Regions from separate parts of the Caproicibacterium argilliputei genome, predicted to be linked through region 2. Evidence: riboswitches for the same ligand, from Rfam matches in the RefSeq annotation. Region 2 holds a riboswitch; the other holds the start of a gene.
The links. A riboswitch is a leader RNA that binds a small molecule or an ion and turns the genes downstream of it on or off. The one in region 2 is predicted to bind thiamine pyrophosphate.
Positions count from the first base shown of each region.

Region 1: another riboswitch for thiamine pyrophosphate. It lies ahead of thiS (sulfur carrier protein ThiS); the one in region 2 lies ahead of PXC00_RS03505 (hypothetical protein).

Region 1 covers NZ_CP135996.1:1,032,894-1,036,300, reverse strand. The annotation lists gene thiF (sulfur carrier protein ThiS adenylyltransferase ThiF) at 1-3, opposite strand, end outside; gene thiH (2-iminoacetate synthase ThiH) at 1-1,120, opposite strand, end outside; gene PXC00_RS04890 (thiazole synthase) at 1,148-1,921, opposite strand; gene thiS (sulfur carrier protein ThiS) at 1,962-2,162, opposite strand; TPP riboswitch at 2,257-2,359, opposite strand; tRNA gene PXC00_RS04880 (tRNA-Leu) at 2,546-2,632, shown strand; gene PXC00_RS04875 (hypothetical protein) at 3,054-3,407, shown strand.
Region 2 covers NZ_CP135996.1:744,987-748,393, reverse strand. The annotation lists gene thiC (phosphomethylpyrimidine synthase ThiC) at 1-1,292, opposite strand, end outside; gene PXC00_RS03505 (hypothetical protein) at 1,297-1,746, opposite strand; TPP riboswitch at 1,831-1,933, opposite strand; gene PXC00_RS03500 (superoxide dismutase family protein) at 2,010-2,522, opposite strand; gene PXC00_RS03495 (hypothetical protein) at 2,634-2,894, shown strand; gene PXC00_RS03490 (MFS transporter) at 3,160-3,407, shown strand, end outside.

The DNA of each region.
Region 1 (3,407 bases), 290 kb from region 2:
CACGGCTGAGCGGCTCCCAATCCTTATAAACCGGCTGGCAGCCGTGTGCGCGGATTGCCGCACTCATTTCCGCGACACCGCGCGAATCGCTGATTTCAAACTGTCCGTCTGTTTTCGGCGGGTGCGCATGACCGCCGACTTCGGTGATGGAACCGGCGGACAGTTTGGTAACGCCCAGCCCCATCAAATGGTCACGGAAATCCGGCGTTTCACGGGTGGACATTGTGATTGCAAGGCGTGGGAAACAGCAGCGGTAAGCTACGACCGCTTGTACAATATCCGCATCCTGCACATCGCAGGCAGGGCGATAGCAGCCCTCCCCCACGCAGGGGCGGATGCGCGGCAGAGAAACCGCGCAATCGGTGCCGGGGTAGCGATTCATTAAGTACAGGGCGTGCATACCCGTCAGAAACGTTTCTTTCCGCCAGTCATCCAAACCCAGCAGCGCGCCAAGGTTCACCGTATGGTAGCCCGCCCTGCAGGCAAGTTCCGGGCTGTCGATGCGGGTGCGGTAATCGTGCTTCGGGCCGGAGGGATGCAGCGTGGGGTAAAGGTCTTCATTGTAGGTTTCTTGAAACATGGTGAAACCGTCCACACCGGCTTCAAACAGCATTTGGTATTCCTCCTGCGTCAAGGAGTACACCTCAATGCAGATAGAGTCTACGTATTTCTTTAAAATCCGAACGCAGTCCGCCATATATGTGGGCGGCGTGGCAGCGCGGCTTTCGCCGGTCAGGATGATGATGTGCCGAATGCCCTCTTCCCGAATGGCGCGGCCCTCTTCCTCCACTTCCGCCAGCGTCAGCTTGCTGCGGTGAATGGTGTTGTGCCGGTTAAAGCCGCAGTAAACGCACGCATTTTCGCAGAAATTGGCAAGGTAAAGCGGCGTAAAAAGGGTAATGGTGCGCCCGAAATTCTGCTCGGTCAGGCGGTGCGCCTGCTGTGCCATGGCTTCCAGCACCTGCGGCTCCTGCGCGGCAGGCGACAGCAGCGTCAGAAAGTCCCGCGGACTTTTGTGCCCTTTCTGCAAGGCTCGCAGAACGTCCGCAGCCGTTGTCTGCTGAAAGAACGTCTGAAACGGAAATGTTTTGTATTTCCGGTACACTTCATAGTAGCTCAATTTGATTTCCTTTCTGCAAAAATGCCGTTACGCCTGCCGCAGGAAACCGGTCAGCGGTGAGGATGCCTGTGCATACTGCCGCACCGCGCCGGGCTGTGCCAAAAACGCACCGCGTCCGGCTTCCACCGCTTTACCAAAAGCTTCTGCCATGCGCACCGGGTCTCCTGCCGTTGCAACCGCTGTGTTCACCAAAACAGCCGCCGCGCCGATTTCCATGCACTCCGCCGCTTCGCTCGGCTTGCCGATACCCGCATCGACAATGACCGGCACATCCAGTTCTTCCACCATAATCTGCACCACTTCGCGGGTACGCAGCCCCTTGTTGGTGCCAATCGGCGCGCCAAACGGCATGACCGCAGCAGCACCGGCGTCACGCATACGGCGCGCGGCATACAGGTCTGGCGTCATGTACGGCAGTACGGTAAAGCCCTCTTTCACAAGGATTTCCGTTGCTTTCAATGTTTCGTCGTTGTCCGGCAGCAAATATTTATTGTCAGACACCACTTCAATTTTAATCCAGTCCCCGCAACCGGCGGCACGCGACAGCCGTGCGATGCGCACCGCCTCCTCCGCAGTTCTGGCGCCGGAAGTGTTGGGCATCAGGATGCAGTCCTTGGGAATGTACTGCATCATGTTTTCCTGCGGTGTGTGAAAATCGATTCGCCGCATCGCCGTGGTGATCACCTGCGCGCCGGAAGCGGCAATGCAGTTCGGAATAAGCGCATCTTCGCCAAACTTTCCGGTACCCAGAAACAGGCGGCTTCTCAGTTCTCTGCCGCCGATTATCAATGCATCATCCATATGAATTCTCCTTATTTTCATATTTTAGGGTACCATGCGCTTAGCCGCCGCCAACAAAGCGCAGCAGCTCCAGCGTATCCCCTTCGTGCAGAACGGTTTCGGCAAAGCATTCCGCCTTGATGATCTGTCCGCTCAACTCTGCCACCACTGCCTGCGGCGGCATCTGCAGCTGCTCCAGCAGGGTAAGCAGCGTTGCGTTCTGCTCACAGGGATACAGCTTTCCATTCAGTAAAATCTGCATACAAAAAACACCTCCTTGCTTGCTGGCTTTGTCCTGTGCGCAAACAAAAAGAGACACAGCTGCGAAACAGACCGCAAAACTGTGCCTCAAATAAAATTCAGTACGATTTGCTTCCTACGACAGCGTTAACTGACAGGTTCAAAGGGTTAAGCGTATGACCGCTCTCTCAGCTCCGAAGAGCACCCCTGCAAAGCCAATAATATGACGGGTTTCCCCGTATTTGTCATCGGAGTGGTTGCCTCCGATTGTTTTTAGTATTGCACACAGCAGACATTTTGTCAAGCCCTTCATGCAGCGGAATGCACTGCCGACCGAAAAATGTGAATCGACGCAAATTTATGCTTGCAAAAAGGGAAGATTTGTAGTAAAATAAATAAGTATTCGCCGGTGTGTTGGAATTGGCAGACGAGACAGACTCAAAATCTGTTGTCCGCAAGGGCGTGTGGGTTCAAATCCCACCACCGGCACCACAAATGCTCCATGTGTCAGGGTTTGAACCTGTGCATGGAGCTTTTTTTGACAACATTTTTATCTTTCATCAGCCGAAAGGAGACTAAGCATGGAACTCAGAAGAGTATTCGACTCCATTCCAGAAAAATTCGATAAGTGGAGACCTCGTTATTGTGATGAGGCTTTTTCGAATATCATCGAATCTTGCAAACTTGATTTTAAAAACCGGCTGCAATTATTTAGCCATAGAACGCTGACTATACCAAAAATAAATTTCAAGCATATGCCAATTTTCATATTGTAAATGATGACTTTGAAACATATAATTTTGGGCATCAAAAATTTGATTTGGTGTATTCCGCCGCAACCATTCAGTAGATTCCTGAAAAAATTGCTTTTTCAAAGGCATTTCAGCTTTTGAACAATGGCGGTACTCTCGCCATGATGCTGACCAAAAGCGACTGCAAAACAGCAAATGAAGCTCTATATTACAAAATTGAAGAAATATATGAAGCGTTCTTTCATCCGGAAACTTCTTATACACAGCATCTGACTTATGAAAATGTTGCAAATTACGGATTTGTTGATTTTGAACGCCGGGAATACTCCAGCCAAAGGGAATTTAACGCAGACGACTATGTTTCTTATCTCGGAACGCACTGTGACCATATCGTGCTAAAAGAGCCGGATAAATCTGCGTTTTTTTCGGGCATCAAAGCTGCTATTTTGGAAGCTGGGAATCACATCACACTGTATGATACCATCGTTCTATACTTAGCCAAAAAGCCATCCTAA
Region 2 (3,407 bases):
CTCACACTCTCTCCCTGCAGGATTCGGTTCATATTCCGCACAGCACACATTTTTCCACACATGGTGCAGGTGTTTTTTTCCGCCGGATGCGCACTCTGAAAATACGCCTCTGCCTTTTCGCGGTCAAGTGCTTCCTTGAACATGGCGCCCCAATCCAGTGCGCGGCGGGCATCTCCCATCCGGTTGTCCCACGCGCGCGCACCCGGCACATTTTTTACAAGATCACCGGCATGTGCGGCAATTTTTGCCGCAAGGATACCCTCCTTCACGTCAGGCAGACTCGGCAGGCGCAGATGCTCCGCCGGTGTCACATAGCACAGAAAGTCCGCGCCGGCAGCGGCAGCCACCGCGCCGCCGATGGCGGAAGTAATGTGGTCATAGCCGGGCGCAATGTCTGTAACCAGCGGCCCCAGAACATAAAACGGCGCATTGTGGCACAGCCGCTTTTCCATCTGCATATTTGGCGCGATTTCCTGCAGCATCATGTGTCCCGGCCCTTCAATCATCACCTGCACATGATGGCTCCACGCACGCTCCGTCAGCAGCCCCAGCTCCACCAGTTCGCTGACCTGCGCCGCATCTGTTGCGTCGTCAATGCATCCGGGGCGCATGGCGTCCCCAAGGGAGATGGTCACATCATGCGCATAGAGAATGTCCATCAGGTCATCGAAATACTCGAAAAACGGATTCTCATTTCCGGTCATTTTCATCCATGCGTAAATCAGTGAACCGCCCCGTGAAACAATGTTCATCCGGCGGCCGCTGCGCTCAAAGCTGTCAATGCTTTTGCGGTTGATGCCGGCATGAATCGTGACAAAATCCACTCCCTCCTCTGCGTGGGCACGCACCACCTCCAAAAAATCTTTCGCCTTGATGTCGCGCAGGTCTTTTTCCAGATAGCCGACCGCATCATACATCGGCACGGTGCCAACCATGGCTGTCGAAAGTTCCAGCAGCTGCTTGCGGAAGGTGTTGGTCTTTCCGTAGTTTGACAAGTCCATGATTGCTTCGGCGTCAAACTGAAGTGCCAGCTTTGCTTTTGCCAGCTCGCAGGTATAGTCCCGACAGTCCCCGGAGATGCCAAGGTTTACGTTGATTTTGGTGGAAAGCCCCTGCCCAATGCCGTGGGGGCGCAGGCTTTTGTGATGATGGTTTGCCGGAATCACCACGGTGCCCGCCGCCACACGCTGCAGCAGCGTTTCCGGCGCAATCTGCTCCTGTGCCGCAACAGACTGCATCTGCTGCGTCAAAATCCCCTTTTTGGCTGCTTCCATCTGCGTTGCATATTCCATGTTTCTAATCCTTTCCGTCCGTTGTTTCTGCCCGCCGCAGCAAGCTTTCTGCCTTCTGCAGCAATTCCTTTTCCAGCGTATACACCGTGAAGCGGCACTGCTCCGTTTCCTTTGCCTGTGCGTCCTGCTGCAGCAGCTTGTACACTTCCTCTGCGGTGCGCAGGGCCTCCTGCGCTCGTTTGCAATTTGCCTCCAGCAATGACCGCACCCCAGTGCGCCTGTCCACAGTGCTTTTGGCGCTGGTCACACACCCCACGTCTGCAGCGGCGCTGCGCGCCTGCAGGCACTGCGGTGCCGCCGCTTCTGCCAGTTCCCGTACACGGTGCCGCAGCCGGCGGCAAGCCGCCGACAGCTCCCGGTCATCGCAGCAGAACCTTGCGAAGTCCTCACAGACGCGCAGTCCCTCGCACGCCCGATTTACATTTGCATCCAGCATTCGGTAATACGCCTGCATTTGCCCGACCTTCCTTTGCAAGTTTCTTTGCAGAAGCATAAAAAAGAAGCCCAATCGCCCGTATACAGCAATTGTGCTTCAAAAATGCAAGTACGATTTGCTTCCTACGACAGCGTTAACTGACAGGTTCAAAGGGTTAAGCAAACGTTTGCTCTCTCAGCTCCGAAGAGCACCCCTGCAAAGTGTTTATGACGGCTTGCGCCGTGTTTTTGCAGATGCGACCTGCATCTGCCCCTTTAGTATGGCACAGGTCTGTTTTTTTGTCAAGACTTGCGTGCCAGATAGATTTCGCCGCAGGCAATCTTTTCACCGGCGTCTCCTGCAGGCTGTGAATGGAAGTCATCTGGTTTCAGATGAATGACCGCCGTCCGCCGCAGAACCTCCTTCGGTTTGAACCGGTCGGTGTAAACCGCCATACAGGCAAAACCGTCGCGCGCAGCGAACAGCGGCGGCAGGTCGCCCGCGTGCGCCGGGTGCGGGCAGCCACCCGGATTAAAGTGGCCGTCCGTATCTTTCAGTGGGTCATCCGCTGTACCGGTGTAGCTGCTGCCGCTGTGAATATGCAGTGCAAAAATATTCACAGCACAGGGCTTTTTTTCAACCGGCAGGCCAAAGACCTCCGCTGTCACCACCGTACCGCCGGGGGCTTCGTACAGCCGCAGCACGCCATGCACCGCGCGGTACTGCCCCACTCCGCGAATCTGCGCCCGCGCCAGGGGCGTGCCGTGGTCAATTAAATCGGTAAACGCTTTATATTTTCCAATATAAGGAAACACATTTCTCACCTCCACCACAGAATATGCAGGAAAAGCACGTTGGGCAGGCAATATTTTTCTCGCCTACTTTTACACGCTGGGGACAAACTAATGGTAAAAGGAGATGAACCTATGAAACGGAACACAGAAAAAGCAAAGCCGAATGCCAAACCAGAGCCGCAGGACAAAGACCTGCTGGGCTACACAGACGATTACTTGAACGAAGCAGACAATGTGGTTTCCGCGCAGGAATGCACTGGGCTGATCATGTACCCGCCGCTGTCGGAATCAGAAGCAGAGTCTTTTACCGACCTTTACAGCATTCCAAAGCCGGAAAACAAGAAACCAAACGGCCTGCAAAAAGAAAAAAAGGAAAAGCACGATTTTTCATAGTTGTATTTTGCCCTCTTTTCTGTTATACTAAAAGCATTCTAATTGCATTTACTGAAAGGAGGGCGCATGGATGTACGGAATCCGTATGGTTATTATCCTGCAATTTGGGCCGAATTTTGCTGCAAATAGGGGAAGTGCGCCCTTTTTGCGGTAAACAAAACGGTTTTACGTGAAAACACGGGCCGCGGCGTTTTGCCGTGGCCTTTTTTGTGTGGGTGCGGCTTTCCCTTTTTATGAAATTTTACATAAAAAGGAGCGGCTCTCTATGCAGATTCGCAGTCAAATCTTAAAACTATATTTTTTCGAGTTTCTCACATCCTTCCGCATTACCGATGCCATCTGGGTTTTTCTGCTCATCCACCGTGGATTTAACCTTGCGCAGGTCGGCGTAGCGGAGGCAGTCTTTCATCTGGTCAGCTTCTGCTGTGAAGTGCCAAGCGGCATGGCAGCAGACCTGCTTGGGCGCAGGCGCACGCTGTTCTGCAGCGGAATTTTGGTTACGGTCAGCTGTGT